Regions from separate parts of the Chryseobacillus diguaensis genome, predicted to be linked through region 2. Evidence: riboswitches for the same ligand, from Rfam matches in the RefSeq annotation. Region 2 holds a riboswitch; each other region holds the start of a gene.
The links. A riboswitch is a leader RNA that binds a small molecule or an ion and turns the genes downstream of it on or off. The one in region 2 is predicted to bind S-adenosylmethionine.
Positions count from the first base shown of each region.

Region 1: linked by a shared signal. The riboswitch ahead of ACOT8F_RS12065 (sulfonate ABC transporter substrate-binding protein) and the one ahead of ACOT8F_RS04190 (bifunctional homocysteine S-methyltransferase/methylenetetrahydrofolate reductase) in region 2 are both predicted to bind S-adenosylmethionine.
Region 3: linked by a shared signal. The riboswitch ahead of msrA (peptide-methionine (S)-S-oxide reductase MsrA) and the one ahead of ACOT8F_RS04190 (bifunctional homocysteine S-methyltransferase/methylenetetrahydrofolate reductase) in region 2 are both predicted to bind S-adenosylmethionine.

Region 1 covers NZ_JBMKNV010000006.1:180,402-188,129, reverse strand. Annotated here, with positions in the region: gene ACOT8F_RS12085 (DEAD/DEAH box helicase) at 1-619, shown strand, start outside; gene ACOT8F_RS12080 (ATP-binding cassette domain-containing protein) at 855-1,610, opposite strand; gene ssuC (aliphatic sulfonate ABC transporter permease SsuC) at 1,623-2,393, opposite strand; gene ssuD (FMNH2-dependent alkanesulfonate monooxygenase) at 2,390-3,535, opposite strand; gene ACOT8F_RS12065 (sulfonate ABC transporter substrate-binding protein) at 3,549-4,514, opposite strand; SAM riboswitch class I at 4,647-4,732, opposite strand; gene ACOT8F_RS12060 (DUF2292 domain-containing protein) at 4,980-5,147, shown strand; gene ACOT8F_RS12055 (hypothetical protein) at 5,171-5,446, shown strand; gene rbsB (ribose ABC transporter substrate-binding protein RbsB) at 5,716-6,633, opposite strand; gene rbsC (ribose ABC transporter permease RbsC) at 6,646-7,617, opposite strand; gene ACOT8F_RS12040 (sugar ABC transporter ATP-binding protein) at 7,619-7,728, opposite strand, start outside.
Region 2 covers NZ_JBMKNV010000002.1:286,463-294,190, forward strand. Annotated here, with positions in the region: gene metH (methionine synthase) at 1-214, opposite strand, end outside; gene ACOT8F_RS04190 (bifunctional homocysteine S-methyltransferase/methylenetetrahydrofolate reductase) at 207-2,057, opposite strand; SAM riboswitch class I at 2,208-2,425, opposite strand; gene ACOT8F_RS04195 (hypothetical protein) at 2,587-2,985, shown strand; gene ACOT8F_RS04200 (DUF2252 family protein) at 3,146-3,586, shown strand; partial or broken gene ACOT8F_RS04205 (DUF2252 family protein) at 3,603-4,535, shown strand; gene ACOT8F_RS04210 (YajQ family cyclic di-GMP-binding protein) at 4,833-5,324, opposite strand; gene ACOT8F_RS04215 (CvfB family protein) at 5,424-6,284, shown strand; gene ACOT8F_RS04220 (BMP family lipoprotein) at 6,793-7,728, shown strand, end outside.
Region 3 covers NZ_JBMKNV010000012.1:88,597-96,324, forward strand. Annotated here, with positions in the region: gene ACOT8F_RS16745 (class I SAM-dependent methyltransferase) at 1-485, shown strand, start outside; gene ACOT8F_RS16750 (hypothetical protein) at 495-671, opposite strand; gene ACOT8F_RS16755 (organic hydroperoxide resistance protein) at 760-1,185, opposite strand; gene ACOT8F_RS16760 (MBL fold metallo-hydrolase) at 1,255-2,034, opposite strand; gene ACOT8F_RS16765 (FAD-dependent oxidoreductase) at 2,100-3,623, opposite strand; gene msrA (peptide-methionine (S)-S-oxide reductase MsrA) at 3,803-4,336, opposite strand; SAM riboswitch class I at 4,643-4,749, opposite strand; gene ACOT8F_RS16775 (thioredoxin family protein) at 4,835-5,155, opposite strand; gene ACOT8F_RS16780 (D-alanine--D-alanine ligase) at 5,344-6,429, shown strand; gene ACOT8F_RS16785 (UDP-N-acetylmuramoyl-tripeptide--D-alanyl-D-alanine ligase) at 6,547-7,728, shown strand, end outside.

The DNA.
Region 1 (7,728 bases), on a different contig from region 2:
TGCGGAAGAGGCATTTTTTACTTTTGGTCAGTCAGTGAAGGAAAGCCTTCGAACGAATTCTTATTTTAGAAGAATAGTAGAGGATATTATAAAAAGTGCTAAGGTAAAGACAAAAGCCTATCGATGTGATCAGCCGCTTACGATTAACCAGAAGTATTCTCGTAAGGACGTCTGTAAGCTCTTAAATTGGGAGAACGATGAAAGTGCTATTGTAAATGGATATAAAACAAAGCATCAAACATGTCCTATTTTTATTACCTATCATAAAAAGGCGGATATAGATGAAAGTATTAATTATAAAGATGAGTTCCTTAGCCAGGAACTCCTAAAATGGGTAACTAGAAGGAATAGAAAGTTGGATTCGAAGGAAGTAAAGGAGATCATTCATGCCGATGAGAACAACATTAACCTTCATATCTTTGTGAAAAAGGAAGATGGGGAAGGTAGCGATTTTTATTACTTAGGAAAGGCCCATCCTGATAAAACGAATATCAAGCAAAGTAAGATGATCGCTGATGGAAAAGAGCTTCCGGTTGTTCATGTTCATATGGTGATGGAGCAGACGATTGATTATAAGATTTATGATTATCTTGTTAATGGTGAAGAGCAAGCTAATTAATATGGATAAAATACAAAGAGGCCCAAAATCGGCCTCTTTCTAATTTTCCATTATTCCTTCGCACCAACTTCAAAGGCACCGGAATTCAGCCATTATCTTCTTTCTTCTGTTCACAAGATCATACATCTGTCCCATTCCTCATTCTCCTTTCCACAGCCAATACTTTTCTGCGGCGCTATTGTTCGCTTTCTGTTCCATTTCAGAGCAAGCTTAAAATATGCAGCCGGCCTTAAGCTTAAGCATTTGCAGTCCTTCTTTCCGGAATCCTCTCTTCTTTGCCAAGAATTTGATCCAATAGTTTACCTGCTTCCTGGGCAAAAGCCGCACTGTCCCTTTGTCTTGGACGCGGCAATGAAACGGGCATGTTCAGGGCTGCTTTCCCTTCGTCGATCACAATGACCCGGTCAGCCAGCGCGATCGCTTCCTCAGTATCATGTGTGACCAAAAGCGCTGTAAAACGATTTTCCTGCCAAATCTTTTCGATTAAACGCTGCATTTCAATTCTAGTCAGGGCATCTAAGGCTCCAAGCGGCTCATCCAAAAGCAGAATAGAAGGCTCATTGATCAGCGCTCTTGCCAGCGCCACTCTTTGCCTTTGGCCGCCTGACAAAACAGTTGGCCAGTCATTTGCCCGGTCGCGGAGGCCTACTTTTTCAAGCGTGCTCAGCGCTTTTTCTTTCCAATCGCCTTTCAAGCCTGTGCCGACATTCTGAAGAACAGTTTTCCACGGAAAAAGCCGCCCATCCTGAAACATCATCCTTGAATTTTTGTTCAGCCCCTTCAGCACTGTGTTATTAACCCTTATTTCGCCTTCATCCTGCCTTTCCAGTCCAGCTGCGATTCTCAGAAGCGTGCTTTTTCCGCAGCCGCTCTTTCCAACTATGGCGGCAAACTCTCCGGGTTCCAGATCCAGGCTGAAATTTTTCAAAACATCATGGCTTCCAAACGATTTTTTTATGCTTTGAAGCTGGAGCCTCCCATTGACTGTCATCCGTCACCCTCCTTATTGATAAGATGGATGCCATTTCAGGCATCTTTTTTCGATCACCTTTGCAATGAAATCAGACAGCTTGCCTAACAGAGCGTATAACAGAATGCTAAGCACCACGACATCCATTTGAAGGAATTCCCGTGCGTTTGCTGCCATGTATCCAATCCCCGAGTCAGCTGAAATAGTTTCCGCTACGATTAAGGTCACCCACATGATGCCAAGCGAGAACCGGATTCCAACCAGTATCGATGGAAGCGCAGCCGGAAGAATAATTTCCCGGAAGAGCGCAAACCCGCTCAATCCATATATTTTCGCTGCTTCAATAAGTCCTTTGTCGATCGTTTTTAATCCATGGCATGTATTCAAATAAATAGGGAACAGAACCCCAATGGCCACCAGGAACACCTTGGCTTCCTCGCCGATCCCGAACCACAAGATGACAAGCGGGATCAGCGCCAGGTGGGGAATCGTTCTCAGCATCTGAAGAGAAGAGTCGAACAGCTTTTCCGAAACGGCGGATAATCCGTTCAGGAGTCCCAGCAAAAAGCCCGCACTCCCGCCAATGATAAAGCCGATCACAGCCCTTTGTGTGCTTGTGCCGATATAGCGGAGAAGTTCGCCGGTGGATCCAAGCTTAATAGCCGCTTTTACGACATCGCCCGGGGCCGGCAAAATCCTCGAGGAAAGAAAGCCGAACTGTGACAGGAGCTGCCAGACAACGATAAAGGCTGCCGGGACAGCCCAAGGCAAAAGCTCATTGAAATTCATACGTTTTGCTGTCATGACCGGTTCGCCTCTTTTTGCTTCGGATAATGGGAATTCGCTATGATCTCGCCAAACGGGCTGAAAAATTGGCCGCCGTTTTTCTCAGGCTGTGCGAGATGAAGCTTTGGAAATAACAGCTCGGCAACTCTGTAGGCCTCCTCCAGATGGGGATACCCTGAAAGAATAAAATGTTCAACCCCAAGGTCTTTGTATTCCTCTATCCGTTCTGCCACTTCATCCGGGCTGCCGACGAGGGCTGTTCCCGCTCCGCCTCTGACAAGTCCGACACCGGCCCATAAATTCGGACTGATTTCAAGTGAATCCCTCTTACTGTGATGAAGAGCGGCCATCCGCTTCTGACCCACTGAATCAAAACGGGCAAATACTTTTTGCGAAGCCTCGATGATATTGTCATCTGCATAGCGGATCAGATCGTCTGCTGCTTCCCACGCTTCTTGAGAGGTTTCGCGGACGATGACATGAAGCCTGATGCCAAAGCGCACCGTCCTTCCAGTTTTTTCAGCAGCTAGTTTGACCCTATTGATTTTTTCCGCCACATCTGCCGGCGGCTCTCCCCATGTCAGATATACATCAATGTGATTGGCCGCAGCCTCAATGGCCGGGTCGGAGGAGCCTCCGAAAAATAAAGGAGGATATGGCTTTTGAACAGGCGGGTAGAGAAGCTTGGCTCCCTTTACGTTAAGGTGCTTGCCGCTGTAATCAGTCTCCTCGCCGGCAGATACTCTTCTCCAAATATCCAGAAACTCATTTGTTACCTCATATCTCTCGTCATGATTCAGATGAATCCCGTCTCCTGCAAGCTCAACAGGATCACCTCCCGTCACCACATTGATCAGTATTCGGCCGCCGGACAGCCTGTCAAAGGTAGCTGCCATCCGTGCCGCTGCTGACGGCGAGATCAGCCCCGGACGGACGGCGATCAAGAATTTCATTCTTTCGGTGACAGGAATAAGCGAGGATGCTGTCACCCATGAATCTTCACAGGACCGCCCTGTAGGCAGTAAAGCACCGGTATATCCCAGTTCATCCACCGCTTGTGCAATTTGTCTTAAGTATGGAAAAGTAATGGCCCTTCCCCCTGTACTCGTTCCTAAATACCTGCTGTCACCATGAGTCGGCAAAAACCAATAAATATTCATTGGATACCCCTTTCTATTTTTTGCTTTCCGCTGCTTCATTGACGTCAATCTTTACCGGTATCAGCTTAAGATTGTAGAAGGAATCAGCAATTTTCTGCTGCTGGGCGAGAACCTCCGGCTTGATTTCTTCCAGACCGTATTTTCTTCTGTTAATTGTTTTCTCCAGAGCGGAAACACTGATGTTGATTTGAGGCGATAAAAATTCCGCAGCTTTTTTAGGATTGTCCTGGACCCATTGATCTGTTTTCCGGAGCTCTGCGAAAATGGTTTTTTGAATGTCAGGATGCTCGGCGGCAAATGTTTTGTTTGCCAGTAAAAATTCGCGATTGGCCACAAGTCCCTCGCCATCCTGCACTATTTTCACCCCCAGTTTTTCTTCTGCATTTGCCAAAAATGGATCCCAGATGACCCAAGCGTCTACACTGCCGCGCTGAAAAGCACCAAGTGCATCAGAAGGCGGAAGATAAACCGTTTTCACATCCTCCGGTTTTAAATGAGCTTTCTCCAAGGCTTTTACAAGCAGGTAATGCACGTTGGATCCTTTATTCAGCGCAATTTTTTTGCCCTTAAGATCCTCCAGGCTTTTAATTTTGGAGTCCTTCGGCACGACAATGGCTTCCCCTTTAGGATTGGATGGCTCATTCCCTGCATAGACAAGCGGTGCCTTTGCTGCCTGTGCAAATACAGGAGGAGCTTCTCCTGTATGCCCAAAATCGATGCTCCCTACATTGAGAGCCTCCAAAAGCTGCGGACCTGCCGGAAACTCAGCCCACTTCACGGAATAGCCCTGTTTCTTTAATGCCTGATCGAGATTCCCCTGTGCCTTTAAGATGTTCAGTGTCCCGAATTTCTGATAACCAATGCGGATTTCTTTCCCCCCGGCTGTACCTGCTGCCTTTTCATCGTTTGCCTGGCATGCGGCCAGCAGCATGAAGGCGGCCAGGGCGAATAATGCGTAGGAATGCTTTTTCACTACCATCTGCTTTCTCCCCCTTTTTTTATTAGTTCTGGCCTTTTTCTGTCCTCTTTCAAAAAAAGAAGGCTCCATAAAAACTATAAAATTTTATTAGAATGCAAAACAGCCTCCAAAAGGGAGGCTGTTCAACCTTCCCTCTTATCTGTGCAGGAATTGGCACCGTTCAAAAAGTGGTTGCCGAGGCTTCATTGGGCCAATCCCTCCGCCTCTCTTGATAAGAGTTTAATTGTTTTGCTTGAAACACATGTTAATACACAGTAATCCGATCTGTCAACTTAATATTCAAAAAATTAAAAATTAAGCCAAAAGTCATTTTTTATAATTCCAAGTTGACTTATCGGTTAAATCGTATTTAGAATAGGAATATCCATATAATAAGCCGATCGGTTAACCGAAGGCATTTTATTTTCCAACCTGGAAATAGAGTGCCTTTTTTTATCTTATTCTTAATGAAAGGCAGGAGCGGCTATGGGAAAAGTTGATCAGGAAAAGAAAGAATACCTTCTGTCCATTCTTGAAAAGCTGGAATACGGCTCACTGTTTATCACCATTCATGAAGGGGTTATCACTCAGTTGGATATCCATGAGAAAACGAGATTGATTAAGAAAAATCCGCAGCCTAAGAATAGACAATAAGTTATGAAAGGAGACAAGGGGGGTTGGGTGAAGAACTGCATTTTCCAGATTTGAAATTTCAGCAGTATTGCAAAGAAAAATACGGTGTCAACAGAGGGATTTATAATACTATTGAAGAATGGCTGTACAGCAGAGGAGCTTATGAAATCCTCAAAAGAAGGAAATGGCTGCTTCTATTTCTCGAATTCGCAAAAAGCAGACAGCAGAATGAACAGGCTCTGCAGCTTTTTAAGATCGGCAAGGGCGAGCTTATTCCTTCTCTTGAAGTCTTTTACAAGCGGTTTGTAAAATCGGCTTAGCAGCCAGCATCACCGCGACAGCCACTTATGAAGCGGTATGCTGAGCAAAAGACCGATAAAAAACTGCGCGGCAGCTGTCTCAAAAAGCAGTTTTAAGGAGAAAATGCTATACCTTTTTTATTACAAAAACAACATATTAAAATTAGTAAAAGCAATTAAAAATTTATATCCCCTCTTATAAGACTTGAGCTCATTATTAGCCCTTTTAACAGTCGATCAGAGGGGATTTATTTAATTAATTGAATCCCTTGGCAGATCCATCATTACTTTTAGTCCTTCGCCACCAACCTCAAAGGCACCGGAATCTTTTTCTCTATCTTCTTCCCACTTAGTACATCTTTTCCTGCTTTCACAGCCAGTGACCCAATCAATTCAGGCTGCTGCGCAATGGTGGCTTCCATCTTTCCTGCTTTAATGGCGTTGAGTGCATCATCATTTCCATCAAAGCCGATGACCATAATGTCTTTACCAGAGCTGTTAATAGCCTGGATCGCACCTAATGCCATTTCGTCGTTGTGGGCGAACACGGCCTTGATGTTTGGTTTGGCCTGGAGGATGTTTTCCATGACGTTTAAGCCTTTTGTGCGGTCGAAGTCGGCTGCCTGGCTTGCTGTGATGTTGAGCTGTTTGTCCGCGACGTTGTGGAATCCTTTTCCTCTTTCGCGTGTGGCTGATGCCCCTGGTACCCCTTGGAGCTCAGCTACCTCTGCATTTTTCCCGAGCTTTTTCACTAGGTAGTCGCCAGCCATTTCGCCGCCTTTGATGTTGTCAGAGGCTACGAGAGTTTTGACATCTCCTTTTTCAGCGGAGCGGTCAAGCGTGATGACAGGGATCCCGATGTTGTTTGCTGATTGTACCGCTGATGAGATCGCGGAGGAATCTGTTGGATTTATGAGCAGCACATCTACGTTTTGCTGCATCAAGTCTTCGACATCGTTAATTTGCTTCGCTGAGTCGTTTTGGGCATCCACGACCTTTACCTGCATGCCGAGTGCTTTCGCTTCTTTTACGACGCCATCCTTTAATGAAACAAAGAACGGGTTATTTAAGGTAGAGACAGATAATCCGATTTTAATATCCTTTAGATTCTTTTTCTTCCCAGGCTTTGCCCATTCCGGTGGATCAAGGGAGCATGCGCTTAAAAGCATGAGAGATAATGCGACAAGTATGACAAGTGTTTTTTTCATAGTAGCCTCTCCTTACGCTGATTTATTTCGGTCGAGCAATACGGCAATGATGATGACAATCCCTTTTACAACCATCTGATAGAAGGAGGAGACGCCAAGCAGGTTCAAGCCGTTGTTTAACGTTCCGATAATTAAGGCACCGATCAGTGTGCCGGCAATTCTTCCTTTACCGCCTGACAGGCTTGTCCCGCCAAGGACAACGGCTGCGATCGCATCCAGCTCATATGACGTGCCGGCTGTTGGCTGCGCTGAGTTCAACCTGGAAGTGAGAATGGATCCGGCAAGGGCTGCGAGTAAACCGGACAAGCCGTAAATCATCATTTTCACACGAGGCACTTTAATCCCGGATATAATTGATGCCTTTTCGTTCCCGCCAATGGCATACGTTCGTCTGCCGAAAGGTGTTTTATGAAGAAGGACATAAAGAATGACAAAGGTGAAGATCATCGTAATTGCGGGAACTGGGATGCCGAAGAAATAGCCGCGTCCAAACAACTGGAAGAGGTAATTGTCTCCGAGACCTGTGATTGGATTTCCGTTTGTGAAGACAAGCGTGAGTCCTCTAAACAGCGTCATTGTTGCGAGTGTTGCGATAAACGGTGCCATTTTTCCTTTAGTGATTAATAGGCCGTTCACCATCCCCATGATTCCGCCAAGGATTGTTCCGATGAAAATAGCGAGAATGGGATCAACGCCTGCAATGATCATGCCTGCGGATAGAGCGCTTGATAGGGCGAGAATAGCGCCGACAGATAAATCAATGCCGCCGGTTAAAATAACAAACGTCATGCCAAAGGCGATTAAGGCATTAATGGCCACCTGACGAAGCAGGTTAAGGATGTTCAATGGTTCTAGAAAGCTTGGATTTAATATCGAAACGATAAGGACTAATAAAAGTAAACCGAGCAGCGGGCCAAGCTTTTGCGTGATGGACTGAACACTGGCTGCTTTTTTAGGCTGTGTGCCTTCGATGATTGTTTTCATGTTATAGACCTCCTGTAGCTAATGACATAATCTTTTCCTGATCAGCTTCTTCTTTTGGCAGATTTCCGGTCAGCTTTCCTTCATGAACAACAAGGATCCGGTCGCTCATTC
Region 2 (7,728 bases):
TATTGGTTTCTATAATATCCGCTTTCGCCTGCAAATAGGTTTCATGGATACGCAAAATTGTGTCAGGAGAAGTGATATTCAGGTACTCGTTGCATCCCTCATATTCTTCTCCGCCAAAATCTACTGCTGTAAGGTTTGCATTTTGGATCATCGTGCCCATCGCTCCGTCAAGAACGAGTATTTTCTTTTTTAACTGCTCATGGATGTTAGACATTCAAAAACTTCCTTTCCGAACGAAGCCTTTCCTTTTCGGCAATGTAGTTGCTAAGTTCAACTGTCAGATTGTATTGCAAAAATGGTGTGATTAAATAAATGCCGTTAAATAACTCGAATGCAGCATCAATCAGAGAACGGGCTATAGCCAGACCTTCCTGGTTTGCCTGGATTTTGTCATTTCCCGCAAGCCGCATTTTTTCCCTGATGGAATCAGAAAGCTTCATACCTGGAATTTCATGATGAATAAATTCGGCATTCCGGCTGCTTGTTAATGGCATGATGCCTATATAAATCGGAGCATTAAGATTTCTTGTCGCTTCGTATACCTCCTGAATCTGTTCAATAGAAAAGAGAGGCTGCGAAATAAAGTAATCGGCTCCGCAAGAAATTTTCTTATCAAGTCTTTCAACAGCCTTATCCAAATGGCGGACATTCGGGTTAAAAGCAGCCCCGACTGAAAAATTTGTTTTTTCTCCAAGAGGCTTTCCTGAATAGGAAACGCCTTTATTAAATTGTTTAATCAGGCTGATCAGATCAAAAGCAGACAAGTCATATACGGAAGTTGCACCTGGAAAATCACCGATTTTAGAAGGATCGCCTGTTACGGCAAGAACATCTGTTAGGCCAAGTGTATGGAGTCCCATTAAATGGGATTGCAATCCAATCAGGTTTCTGTCCCTGCAGGTGATATGAACAAGAGAACGTGCTCCAAGCTTTTCTTTAATAATGGAACCTGCTGCCGCATTGCTGATCCTTGGCGAAGCGAGGGAGTTGTCAGCAAGGGTGATGGCATCGATTCCTGTACTTTGCAGAGCTTTGGCCCCTTCAAGAAATTTGGAAAGACCAAGTGTTTTAGGCGGATCAAGCTCTACAATGACAGAGCGCCGGGTTTTCACCAGTTCTTCAAGCGGCGGAGCCATTCTTGTTTCGCTGCCCTGAACATTTACTGTTTCTGTCCGGTAGCGGATCTTTTTTTTCAAAACAGGTGAGAGGTTTGATACAGCTCTTGCCATTGCTGCTATGTGTCTTGGTGTTGTTCCGCAGCACCCTCCTATTAAACGCGCACCCTGGTCTCTCAGCTTGATGGCACTTTCTGCAAAGTAGCTTTCATCAGATTCATAGACCAGTCTTCCGTCGACTAAACCGGGAAGACTTCCGTTTGGATAAACAGAAAGGAAGGCCTTTTTCGGAAGAGGAACCTCTTCGAGCGAACGGATCATATGATGAGGACCGAGGCGGCAATTCAGCCCCACAACATCTGCCCCGATTTCTTCGAGTATTTCAAGTCCTTCTCCAAGCGGTGTACCGTCCTGCAGCACTCCTGTTTCATGTAGTGAAACGTTTGTAATAATTGGAAGAGCCGTTTCTTTTCGGGCAATTTCTGTAACGGCCTTTAATTCTTCAAAATCATAGTAGGTTTCTAATAATAGACCGTCAATTCCTTCGTTTAGAAGAATGTAAAGCTGCTCGCGGAAATTTCGTTTAAGCTCTTCAAGAGAATGAGAGCTTTTTTTAAAGGTACGGACTCCGCCAATCGTGCCCATTACATATACACTTTCTCCAGCCGCTTTTTTAGCATGCTGGACTGCTTTACTATTAATTTGGCGGATATCATCCTCTAGTCCATAGTGTGAGAGTTTAATATAGTTTGCTCCATATGTGTTCGTTTGAATAACATTTGCACCGGCTTCAATATAAGCCTGATGTATGCCTGTAATCTGTTCAGGTTTAGAAAGATTTAATTCCTCAAAACATCGGTCAACGCCATAAGAATACAACAAGGTTCCCATAGCACCATCACCTATTAAAATTTGTTTATTGAGATCTGAAAGAAATCCCATGCTGCTTTATCCCCCATTTCAAAAGTAAACTTCCTGATTTCGCCTGCAAAAGAGTGGTTTAGGTCAAGTCTTTGAATTACAAGTCTCGTAAAATGGTTTCTAAACAAAAAAGCCTTCTTATTAAGAAGAAGACTTGGATGTGCGCGCTTCTTCTTATCTATCAAGCAATAATGCCTGCTGGAATTAGCACCTTGGCACGCTGGATTCTAAAGACCTGCAATGAATGCAGAAACCGGACAAAAAGACCGAAAAACAAGCAGAATGCTTTTTTTGCCGTCTCTTGCCCGGTTTATAAACTCGTTTTCCAAACGTAAAAACCGGTTGCTGAAGCTTCATAGGGCCAGTCCCTCAGCTTCTCTTGATAAGAAAGTATTCAATTTATCCACCTTGCTTTAAAGACAGTGCTTTTTTCGTATTGTTTCTAATTTACCTAAAATTTCGAAAACATTCAAGGGGGTAAAAACTGAATTTTTTGGAATCAGAAGGATTCTATGATATTAAATGGAATATATTGGGTTAAAAGGGGCTGGTGATCATAAAAAAGATAATTGCTGCCATTCTGGTTATAGCCGCTGGTTTTTTTCTTTTTTATTCTCAAAGCTATGGTGAATTTCCGCTGAAAGAAAAACTGAAGCACGCAGACAGCCTGATCCTACGTGATTTAAGGAATGGCAGGGATACTAAAATAACAGATTCAAAACAAATACAGCAATTCTTAGATCATATCGAGAATGTACAAGTAAAAAAGGCTTTTAACCAAAGGGAAAATTACTCTGGAGGCTGGTCTTTTTCAGCCAAATATGGGAAGACAAGCATGGCTTTTGCAGATCGGAAAATCGACATTGACGGGACCGAATATGATGTAAAAGGAAAACTTCCCTATGATCAAATTTATCAGTTTATGAAAGAGCAGACGAATCATAAATAGAGCGGCTGGCCGCCTGAAGAGAACCATTCTCTCCAGGCTTTTTTATTTCACCAAAAGCCTTTTTCTCGATATTTATTTCAATCTTTACATAAGGTTCATGTTTTGGAAAAAAACGAACGGTATAGTTAGGGTTGACCAATTGAATAGAGGAGGAAACATCTTGAAATTGAAAACATCTTTATTAGCGCTCACCTTTGCCATTGTTCCTTTTTCTTTTGCCTCAGCAGCTGATAAGTCTTCCTCCCGTGAATCCTACTTGAAGACTGAGATCTCAAATGATAATTCGTATATTGCAGTTCCATCGCTTCGAGAAGAGAAATATTCAGCTATGGAAGAGTCGCCCTTTGCCTTTTATAGAGCAACCAATCCACTTTATTATCATGATTTAGCGAGCGGCGTTATACCGGTTCCCAGCTCATGGAAAACAGCTCCGAACATCCAAACATTCATTCAGGGAGATGCACACGCAGAAAACATCGGCTTTTTTGATAATGATAAAGGAGACGTCATTTTTGACCTGAATGATTATGATGAATCTTATAAAGGACCATTTTATTGGGATTTAATCCGGTTTTCACCCAGTATTTTTTTAATGGGATGATGAAGCAAAAAATCTCAGCTTGTCGGCTCAGGAGAAAGAGGACCTTGTATCATCTTTTTTAAGTACATACCAAGCAACGATTGAAAGCGTTAACGGAAACAACGGTGAAAATTCAACTCAGCTGGACGAAGGTTATTTAAAGAGCGGGTTCGTCCAGGATGAATTAAGGCACGCCAAGTCTTCTGACAGTCTTGCCAAGCTTTTGGACAAATGGACCATTTTATCGAACGGAAAGAGAATCTTTGATTTGTCCAATTCTGATCTGGCCTCAGCTGCTGCAGTGAAAAGCGAAATCATGAATAATTGGTCCTCATACGTTCAAAGTCTTGGCAGCTGGGCTCAATCAATGCCTGCTGGCTACTTTCAAATGAAAGATGTTGCTCAAAGACTTCACTCAGGTCTTGGCAGTCTTGGGACAGACAAATATTATATTCTGATTGAAGGGAAGACAGCTTCCCCTGACGATGACGTGATTCTGCAAATGAAGGAACAGCGACTTCCGTCGATGTTCAACGAGGGAAGCTTGTCCACTTCCCAGTATCAAGGGTGGTTCCCGTCTCATGCTGAACGTTCTGCAACGGCTGCAAAGGGGCTTGGCATCGAGACAGATAATCACCTTGGAACAATCGCATTCAATGGAAAATCATTCCGGGTTGAACGGATTTCACCTTACAAGGAAGGAATCAGTTCATCTGATTTCAGCAGCCTTTCTGATATGCAGGATTTTGTCAATTACTCTGCGACAGCTCTTGCTTTAGCTCATGCAAGATCTGACAAAGATTTTAATTCGGCCTATGTTTCATATAATTATGAGCAGGGATTTCTTGATGCACTAGCAGCATTGCCAAAGCTGAAAACCACCATTTTAACATTGGGTGAAAATTATGCTAATCAGGTAAAAGCTGATTATCAATTGTATTTGGATTTACGCAGAAATGGTGACCTGTAACAGCCATAAAAAAGCGGAACGATCAGATTTCTGATGTTCCGCCTTTCTATTGTCCAGCTCCAGCACCCAGCCCCTCTAGGTCGCTTCAGAAAATACTTCAAAGCCAAAGACCGGCTTTGCAGTATTTCCTCCAGCGCTTGTCGGGGCTGAACGGGTGCTTCCGCTTTTCTTATTGTCCAGCTCCAGCACCCAGCCCCTCTAGGTCGCTTCAGAAAATACTTCAAAGTTAAAGAACAACTTTGCAGTATTTTCCTCCAGCGCTTGTCGGGGCTGAACGGGTGCTTCCGCTTTTCTTTACTATCTGAAATTAATAAACTGCACATCAATGGATAGATCGGCCTGACGGATTGCCGCAATGATTTGCTGCAATTCATCTTTGCTTTTGCCGGTTACGCGGACTTGATCATCCTGAACTTGTGTTTTCACTTTTAGTCCGGTATTTTTAATAATCGTGTTTACTTTTTTGGCATTTTCTTTATCAATTCCCTGAACAAGCTTACCGCGCTGGCGAACCGTTCCTCCAGAAGCATTTTCGCTTTTTCCATATTGAATATTTTTTGTAGGGACGTTTCGCTTAATCAGCTTGCTGACTAATACATCCTTCAGCTGCTCCATTTTATAGTCATCATCCGAAATAAGTACCAGCTCTTCATTTTCAAGCTTGATGTCACTTTTGCTGCCCTTAAAATCATAGCGGGTTTTAATTTCTTTCATTGCCGTTGTAATCGCATTTGTTACTTCAGGAAGTTCAATTTTGGATACAATATCAAATGAGCTTTCTTTTGCCATAAACAATCCATCCTCCAAACATTTCACTTATAGCTTGATTATAGTAGAATATAACAGGCTAAACAACTTGTATGAACAAGTGGAAGGAACGGTGAATCGATGAGACCAGGAACATTTGAAACATTAACAGCAGATGAACGAGTCGAATACGGATTTTATCTGACAGACGGAGAAAAACGGGTTTTGCTTCATGATAGTGAAATAACAGGAGAAGTAGAAGTAGGGGACAAGATTGAAGTATTTTTATTCCCTGACTTTCAGGACCGCCTTGCCGCAACAATGAAGAAGCCCATTGTTGAAGAAGGGGAGTACGAATGGCTGGAAGTAGTAGATGTGGTAGATGAAATGGGCGTATTTGTAGACATCGGTCTTTCAAAGGATGCTTTAGTGGCAAATGATATTCTGCCTCCTTCTTACGAAATCTGGCCTGAAAAAGGGGACAAGCTCTACTGCACACTGCGCATTACACAAAACGGACGATTCTTTGCCCGTTTGGCAACAGAAGAAGTGATAAAGGAAAAAGTTGTTCCGGCAAACAGAGAAATTTTTAATAAAAATGTCACAGGTCAAGTCTATCGTTCCATCATGGCAGGCTGTTTTATCTTAACGATTGAAGGCTACAGAGGTTTTATCCACTCCTCTCAAATGCAGCAGGAGCCGAGACTTGGTGAAACCGTCACAGGCCGTGTCATTGACGTAAAAGAAGATGGATCACTCAATGTCTCCCTGCTCCCAAGAGTACATGAAGCACTGGGCACAGACGGAGAAAAAATATATTCTTACATGGAAGAAAGAGGAGGCGCTATGCCTTACGGCGATAAGAGCGACGCTGAAGACATCAAACAGCGATTCGGCATGAGCAAAGGAGCATTTAAAAGAGCTCTCGGCTCCCTGATGAAAGAAAAGAAAGTCTATCAGGAGGATGGATGGACTTACTTTGTTAAGGAAGATAAGGAATAGCTAGAAGAAGACTCCAGTTTTACTGGGGTCTTTTTTTATGGATTTAGTTTGTTTTAGTGGTTTGCTGGTTTAATGGTTTACTGTATTGGGGGACAGGAACTGTGAAATGGGTGCCCCAGCTCCTTTAATGCAATAAAGATCTGTCCCCATTTTAAACGAGGCTTTATTTGGCTTGGGGTATCCTCCTATGCTATGTGTCCCCCACTATATTAATGCAGCAGAGGACAGGGACCTGGTTAAGTGGCTCTGACCCCAACTAAGTAAAAGCATTAAAGGTGTGTCCCCGATTCCTCTTTGCTGCTATAAATCAAGGTTAAGAAAAGGCTGCATCTGTCCCCCGATGCGCTAATTGAATAGGGGACAGGAGGCCCCGCCTGACCCCCAGCAAATCACCGCACAAAACCACCACCAACCACCCCCAAATAAAAATTTCACCCTCCCTATAAACATATAACTCCGCAAGTCCGATAAAAGAAATGGAAACATAAAACAGAGGAGAGAATACATAATGCACGCACGCAAAGAGTTTATTTTTTTATTGCTTCTTTTTCTTCTTGCAGGCTGTTCTGGACAAAAGCCTGTAAGTTCAATTGATAATAAAGTGAAAATTGGCATCATGCTGTCAGATGCCGGGCTTGGGGATCAGTCTTTCAGTGATTCTGGTTTTAAGGGACTCGAGAAGGCAAGGAATGAGGGGCGGATTTTATTTGATTACCGTGAGCTGAAAGACAGCGGTACTTACGAAAAAGGATTAACGCAGCTTGTTGAGGACGGGAATGACCTTGTGATCGGGCTAGGTTTCATGGCTCAGGAGGATCTTGAAAAGACAGCCAAAAAGTATCCAAATAAAAAATTCATTCTCGTTGATGCGGTCTCAAGTTTAAAAAATGTGACTTCCATCACTTTTAAAGAGAACCAGGGATCTTTCCTGGCAGGTGTGGTAGCGGCACTCACAACGAGAACCAATACGATAGGTTTTTTAGGCGGTGCTGACGTGCCGCTGATTCATAAGTTTGCCGATGGATTTGTTCATGGTGCAAAGTCTGTAAAACCTGATATTGCAATTAAAATTCAGTATGCAGGAGACTTTGGAAATGACAAGCTCGGTGCAGAAGTAGCAAAAAAAATGATCAGCGAAAAAGCGGATGTTTTATATACAGCTGCAGGGTTTACCGGGATCGGTGCTTTGAAAGCTGCTCAGGCAAATCATATTCACGCTATAGGAGTCGATACGGATCAGTATTACTATGCTGAAAAAGCGGTCGTTACTTCTATGCTAAAGAATGTAGATGTGGCGATTTATGATGTAGTGAGGGATTTTGCGAAAACAAAACAAGTGCCGAGTGGCCATATTGAACTTGGAATGGATAAAAACGGGGTAGGTCTTGCGCCAATTCGAGCGATTGAACTGACACCTGAACAGCAAAACATTCTTGATCAATGG
Region 3 (7,728 bases), on a different contig from region 2:
GCGGTCATGGAGGCTATTTGCAAAAACTATCAGCTGTCTATCCTGATTTACAAATGCTTGGAATAGAAGTGAATGAAGAAGTAGCAAAAGAAGCAGGCAGCCGGTGCAGAGAGTGTACGAATATACGGGTTGAATGTGCAGATGCTATTGAATATCACCCAAAAGAAAAAACAGACTATGTCATGATGAACAATTTACTCCATTATCTTTCTCCAGAAATGAGAAAAGCACTGTTTATTCAAATGACTCAGTGGCTTGGAAAGGAAGGAATAATCTCAATTATAACACCTATTCAGAATTCCCGTCATGGCAAACAATTCTCCAGTGCTTTTAACAGTTTTTTTGCTGCCTTTGATAACCTGTATCCTGTCCCGGAAAAATCCGATTTAAAGGAAATTGCTGATTTGATTCATATGAAGATGACCGATTTCAGACCAGTGGTGAAAGAAGGAAGCTGGTACTTTCTTACAATGAAGCGGAAATAGACTGAATCTTCACTTTTTCTTCCTTCTGTAAATAACCGTAAGAATAAACATGATCAGCACAACGCTAAATGCAATAACGGAGAGGGTGCCGACCGTTCTTCCGCCCTTTAACGAAAAGTTAATGGCTGCATTTGCAGCTGTGAATATAAGGATAAGAATATACATGGCTTTTTCAATGCCCTTCAACGTTTATCCCTCCAAAGAAAAGACGGAAATGCGAGTGTGCAATTCCGTCTTTTCTTTCTGTTATTATGCCTAAAATGATGAAGAAAAATTATGCGCCTTTGGCATTAAGCGTTACTTCTACATTCCCGCGTGTTGCTTTGGAATAAGGGCAAACCTGATGGGCTGCTTCAACTAGTTCTTGAGCTTTTTGATCATCTACGCCTTTTACCGTTACATCAAGCTGAACCGCAAGCTTAAAGCCGCCATCCTCTTCGTCTTTGCCGATGGAAACATTTGCTGTAACTTCTGTTCCTTCCACATGCTCCTTTTTGTTTTCAATAACAAGGTTTAATGCGCCATCAAAGCAAGCGGAGTAGCCGGCTGCAAATAGCTGCTCAGGATTTGTGCCTTCTTCTCCTTTACCGCCCATTCCTTTTGGTTTAACAAGAGTAAATTCCAAGAAACCATCTGAAGATTTTACATGTCCTTCACGTCCGCCTTGTGCTGTTGCTTGTGCAGTATACATTGCTTTCATGATTCATTTCCTCCTCTAAAATAGGTTTTATTGAATCAAACAGCATTAGGGCTGTTTTTTCCACAAATACTAACTATTCACATACTTCCCGTGCTTAGGCACCACTTCTGTCCGGAAATGGGTTTTCATTTCCTCCAGTTCAGACTGAAGCTTTTCGCCATACATTGGCTTACCGTGCCCTGTAATAACCGTTTCTGGTTCCAAAGCACAAAGCTTCCTGACGGAGTTTTCTGCCTGGATCCAATCAGTTGTGAAATAAGCAGGCGGGCCATGTACTTTTGTCGCTTGAGAGGCAACAGCAAAAAATGATTCTTGTTTAACTGTCGTAAAAGCATCACCTGCTATAAGAACTTTATCCGTTTTTCGATAAAAAGAAACATGTCCATGTGTATGACCTGGTGTATGAATCCATTGAAAGTCTTCCAAAAAGGGCACAGACCCATCTTCAGGAAGGGGTTTTCCCTTATTTCCAAGATCAATGCTTTTCCTCGGATAAAGAGGAGATAAGAGGGACATAAGACCTTTTCCGACCGATGGATCAGGCGGACTGTAGTTTTTTCTGCCAGTAAGATAAGGCATTTCGAGCGGATGAGAATAAACAGGCACATCCCAAATTTCCACAAGCTTTTTTAAAGCTCCTATATGATCAAAATGACCGTGTGTTAATAGAATAGCTTTTGGCTTAGTGTTAAACCATTTTCTGGCTGTCCGTAAAATGGCGGAAGAAGCATCACCAACTCCGGCATCAACCAAAACCCAATCTTTTCGGTCGTTAGAGGAAACAAAGATGACATTGGCAATGAGGGTTCGAAGGTAATAAACATTTTCAGTCACTTTTGTTTTTGCCATTGCTTTTCTTCAGCTCCTTTTTAAGTCAGGACTGTCTTTCAACTATTACTGCTGTGAAATCAGCCTCATTCGAGTTTCTTCAATGGTTTGTCAGCAGGTCCTTCCACAACGTCTCCATTCACTGAATAACGGGAGCCGTGACAAGGGCAATCCCATGTTCTGTCTCCATTATTCCAGGCCACTTCACAGCCAAGATGGGTACAGGTAGCGTCAACAACGGTCACTTGCCCGTTCTCATCCTTGTAGGCAGCTCCTTTTTGGCCGTTATACGAAACAATAGCTCCTTCGTCTGGATGAAGTTCTTCTATTTTCTTGCTCGCTGTGCTGAGCTTGCCGCCAATTAGATGCCCTGCAACATTTGTGTTTTCCGCGACAAATGTTTTAATGCCGGGATCAGCTTTAAAACGGGAAGGAGTAAACAGCTCTGAATAAGGGTTTTCTTTTTCAAGAATTGAGTCCCTGATCATTTGGGCAGCAACTGTGCCAAATGCCATACCCCATTTACGGAATCCGGTGGCAACCAGGATATTCGGATGGCTCTCTGTCAGCCTGCCGATATACGGAACTTTATCTAGGGTAAATAAATCCTGCGCCGACCACCTGTATAACGTTTCCGTTAATCCAAGGTCTGTCTGGCCAAAGGTTTTCAGAGCTTCATAATGCTTCATCGTATCTTTGCTTTGTCCCGTTTTATGGCCTTCCCCGCCAATGAGGATCAGTTTTTCACCATTCATTGGCGTATATCGGATCGAACGCTTCGGGCTGTCGGCACTTAAATACATGCCGCCAGGAAATGGTTTAGCTATTTTCGCAGCAACCGTATAAGAGCGTTCCGGGTGCATTCTGGCAAAATAAAAGCCATTGCCCTCGTAGAAAGGAAAATGTGAGCAGGAAACGGCATATTTGCATGTGATTTTATGGCCATCTCCAGTGATCACTTTGGCAGGAGAACCATCCTCAACATCCACTGCTCTTGTATGTTCATAAATTTGGCCGCCCATCGATTGGATCTTTCCAACAAGCGGGATCAGGTATTTAACAGGGTTGAACTGCGCCTGGTTTTTCATCACTATTCCGCTGTGAATCGGAAGGCCGATCGGCAGTTCGCTGACATACCCGCCCGGTATGCCGAGCTTTTCATAGGCGTGAAGTTCTTTTTCAATTTTGCTTGCGTTTTTCTCTTCAGTCGTATAAACAAATGCATCCTCATCCGAAAAATCACATTCAATTGATAACTCTTGTACGAGCTGTCTCATTACCTGCAGCGCTTCATCGTTTGCCTGATAATACGCACGCGCTTTTTCCGTTCCGAAGTGATGAATCAACTCATCATAAATGAGATCATGCTGAGCTGTAATTTTAGCCGTTGTGTGCCCGGTCGTTCCATTTACGACAACATCCGATTCAAGCAGGGCAACTTTCAGCCCTTCTTTTGCTAGAAGGTAAGCTGTTGTAATACCGGTAATTCCTCCGCCGATTACTGCAGCGTCAACTTCAATATCGTCAGACAAAGCAGGGAAGGATGGGGGCTGAACATTCACTCTCCAATAAGGCTCAGGACTATGGGGCAGATTGCTGTTAGCTGTCACGAATTCTCCTCCTAATAAAAATCTCTCCTTGGTAATTTTTCCAAATAAAGAGAATACATGTATGGGAATTTCCCTTTCATAAATGAGCTCAAACAGATTTAAGAACGATGCGGGATAATACAGGAAAACAAAAAAGCATGGAGAACGGCTCCATGCTTTCTGAATAAGCTCTTATTCATTTATTTTTCCCAGTTTTCTTTCAGGAATGCTTCCCGTCCTGATTCAACGCGTTCCGCTTTGTATTTTTCCGGATTCTTTTTATAGAAATCCTGATGATATTCCTCTGCTTCATAAAAAGGCTCTGCTTTTTCGATCGGTGTAACGATCGGTTTTCTAAAGCGGCTGCTTGCAGCTAAGGCTTCCTTTGAAGCTTCAGCTTGAGCCTTTTGCTCCTCTGTATGATAATAGATGACTGTTCGGTAAGAATCGCCTCTATCTATAAACTGGCCGCCAGCATCTGTCGGATCAATCTGCTGCCAGTATAACTCCAATAATTTTTCGTAGGGGAAAACTTTCGGATTGTAGCGGATCTGAACAGCTTCTGCGTGTCCTGTGCCGCCTTCCTTTACTTCTTCATAAGTTGGATTATCTTTATGGCCGCCGGTATATCCTGATACAATGCCCAGGATTCCGGGAAGTTCATCAAAGGGTTTTACCATGCACCAGAAGCAGCCTCCAGCAAAGGTTGCTAGTGCTTCATTCTTGTTGTTCATTTCTATTCCTCCAAGCTTTCATTGTGAAAAAGTCTTTTATTATGGCTCTTTTCTTAAACTTTGTGCTTTCTCATCTATATTAGATGATTGCGGGCCAATATACCGTTGTGAATTTTAAGAAAAGATGCCATGAAGTTAGTCTTAATACGTTTTCTATAAGATATTACGAATAGCAACAATCTCTGCAGAAACAGCCATTATTATTGCCTATGCTCATTAAACGGCAAGTGAAAGTGCCTAAACTGAAAAACCCTCTCTTCTTAAATAAGAAGAGAGGGTTTTTAATTCGTCCATAGGGCGGCTCTCCTCTTATCTCTCAAGCATTTAATTGCTTGCAGGAATTGGCACGGTGTCACAAAGATCCGCTGCCGAGGTTTCGCAGGGCCATGTCCCTCCACCTCTCACGATAAGAGCTATATATTTATTTCCTTAAAAACTTTAGTTAAGCAAATGGTAAAAGGTTTTTGATTTTTTGTCAACGATTTGTCCTTGCTCGGCTTATGCCAGTTTCTCTGACAAAAACTCCTGAACCTGCTCAGGTGATTTGGCGTTTGCACTGTGAAGATGGCCGAGCTTTTCGCCGTTTTTGAAGATTAAAATGCTCGGAATACCCATTACCTGATAGTTCTCAGCGATTTCAGGGAACTCATCCTTATTAATTTCATACCATTTATATTGATTGTATTCTTCAAGAATATCACCTATGAAGAGATTCATTCTTGTGCAATCAGGGCACCAGTCAGCGAAAAATTTGATCATAACCTCTATGTCCTGGCTGATGATGCTCCCAAATTGTTCTGCAGATGTAATTTTTTCCATTAAATGACCCTCCTTGATTCTCGGTTTCTCTATTTTAATATAAATATGGCTAATTATCCGCTTTTTCGTCTTTCTGTCCAAAAAAGATCTTCTAAAACGAATGTTATAAAGATTTGCTTGGTTATCTATAACAAGAGACTTGAAAGTGATAAAATAGGTAAGATGAATTTTTCTTAGGAGGAAATCGAATGAAAACCAAACTTGGGCTAGTATACGGCGGCAAATCTGCAGAACACAATGTTTCCATGCAAACTGCACTGGCCGTTATCAATGCACTGGATACCAATAAATTTGATATACATCCAATATATATTACGGAAAAAGGCGAATGGATCCGTGCCAAGCAGCTGGAAGGACCTGTTTCCAATGTCTCCGCGCTAAAGCTTGAAAGAGAAGGAACCGCTGTTTCCCCAATGGAGTTAAACGGTGAGCTTTTCCCTGCGGGAAACGAAAACAGCAGTGAAGCCATTGATGTTGTATTCCCGCTTCTTCACGGACCGAACGGAGAAGATGGAACCATTCAAGGAATGCTGGAGCTTTTGAATATACCTTATGTCGGCAATGGAGTTTTGGCGTCTGCCGGAGGTATGGATAAAGTTGTCATGAAGCAGCTATTTGCCCAGGCAGAGCTTGCGCAGGCAAACTATGTTTGGTTTATCAGAAATGACTGGAGAAAAGATCCGGAAGCAGCCTACAGCATGGTGGAAAAAACGCTTGGATATCCTTGCTTTGTCAAACCGGCAAACCTTGGTTCAAGCGTAGGGATAAGCAAATGCAAAGACCGCGAAGAGCTGGCTGCAGCATTTGCAGAAGCATTTGATTATGACCGGAAAATTATTATAGAGGAAGCTGTTATCGGCCGAGAGATCGAAATAGGCGTTATCGGCAATGATGAGCCTGAATGCTCGGTTACAGGCGAAATTGCTCCTAAAAAAGAATTTTATGACTATAAAGCTAAGTATGAAGATGCTGATACAGATTTGATCATTCCAGCTGAAATTTCTGAAGAAGAATATCAGCAAATTAAGGAAATGGCAATCAAAGCATTTAAAGCCATTGACGGTTCCGGGCTTGTAAGGGCTGATTTCTTTTTAACAAAAGAAGGCAATGCCCTTATCAATGAAGTCAATACGATGCCTGGCTTTACCCCATTCAGCATGTTCCCGCTTCTATGGAATGAAAGCGGACTTGAATACCCGCAGCTGATTGAAAAGCTTGTTAATCTGGCTCTTGAACGTCATGAAGAAAAGCAGCAGATTAAACATACCTTTTAAGCTGGATAAAAAATAGGCGCGTGAAAATCAGAGAACACTATTCAGCAGTGAATAGTGTTTCTTCTATAGGTCTTACATGAGCTTAAGAAGCTTTTAATAAGAAAGGAGCGACCTGAAATGATCCAAAACACATTAGGCGAAATTCAGGAAATGGCATTTGGCAGGGGGCTTGACAAAAAGTTTTCTGATATGGCCATTAATGGCGTAACAACAGACTCCAGAAATGTTGAGGGAGATGCATTATTCATTCCTATTAAGGGTGATAAGTTTAATGGCCACCATTTTGCAGAAAAGGCCATATCACTTGGGGCTGCTGCAGTATTATGGGAGGAAAGCGAACCCAATCCGCCCCAAAACATTCCTGTCATCTATGTGGATGATACGCTTATAGCTTTACAGCAGCTTGCAAAAAGCTACAAGGAAAAAATCGGGGTAAAAGTAATAGGAATAACCGGCAGCAATGGGAAAACAACAACGAAAGATCTTGTAGCTTCCGTCTTATCAGAAGCTTATTCTGTACATAAAACTAAAGGGAATTTTAATAATCATATCGGTCTTCCTCTAACTCTCCTCAGCATGCCGCAAACGACAGATGTTGCTGTTCTTGAAATGGGAATGAGTGCGAGGGGAGAAATTGAACTGCTTTCAGAAATCGCAAATCCTGACGCGGCCATTATCACAAATATCGGTGAATCCCATATGGCTGAGCTCGGTTCACGGGAAGGAATTGCCGATGCAAAGATGGAGATCATTAAAGGACTCTCACCAAACGGCCAATTCATCTATTTTGGTGATGAACTTTTATTAAAAGAACGGGTGAATCAAAATAGCTTTTCAAGAAAACCGGTAACCTTTGGCAAAAGCCAAAATAATGATTACTACCCAACTGAAGTAGAGCAGAATGACAAGGGAGTCACTTTTAAAGCACACCCTTTTGAAGATAGCTTTTTTATCCCTGTACTCGGGGAGCATAATGTTTGGAATGCACTCGCTGCGGCGGCTGCAGGCAAATATTTCGGCTTGACAGAGGAGCAAATAAAAAAGGGCCTTGCAAGTCTTGAAATGACAGCAATGCGGCTAGAGCTTTCAAAAAGCGAAAACGGCTGGTCCATAATTAATGATGCGTATAACGCAAGCCCAACATCTATGCATGCTGCAGTTAAGCTTGTCGAGGATCTGGAAGGATACAGGCGTAAGTTTGTCGTTCTTGGGGATATGCTGGAGCTTGGAAGCATGGAGAAGCAGTTTCACCAAGAGGTCGGCGAAAAAATAAACCCGGATAAAGTTGGCTTTGTTTAT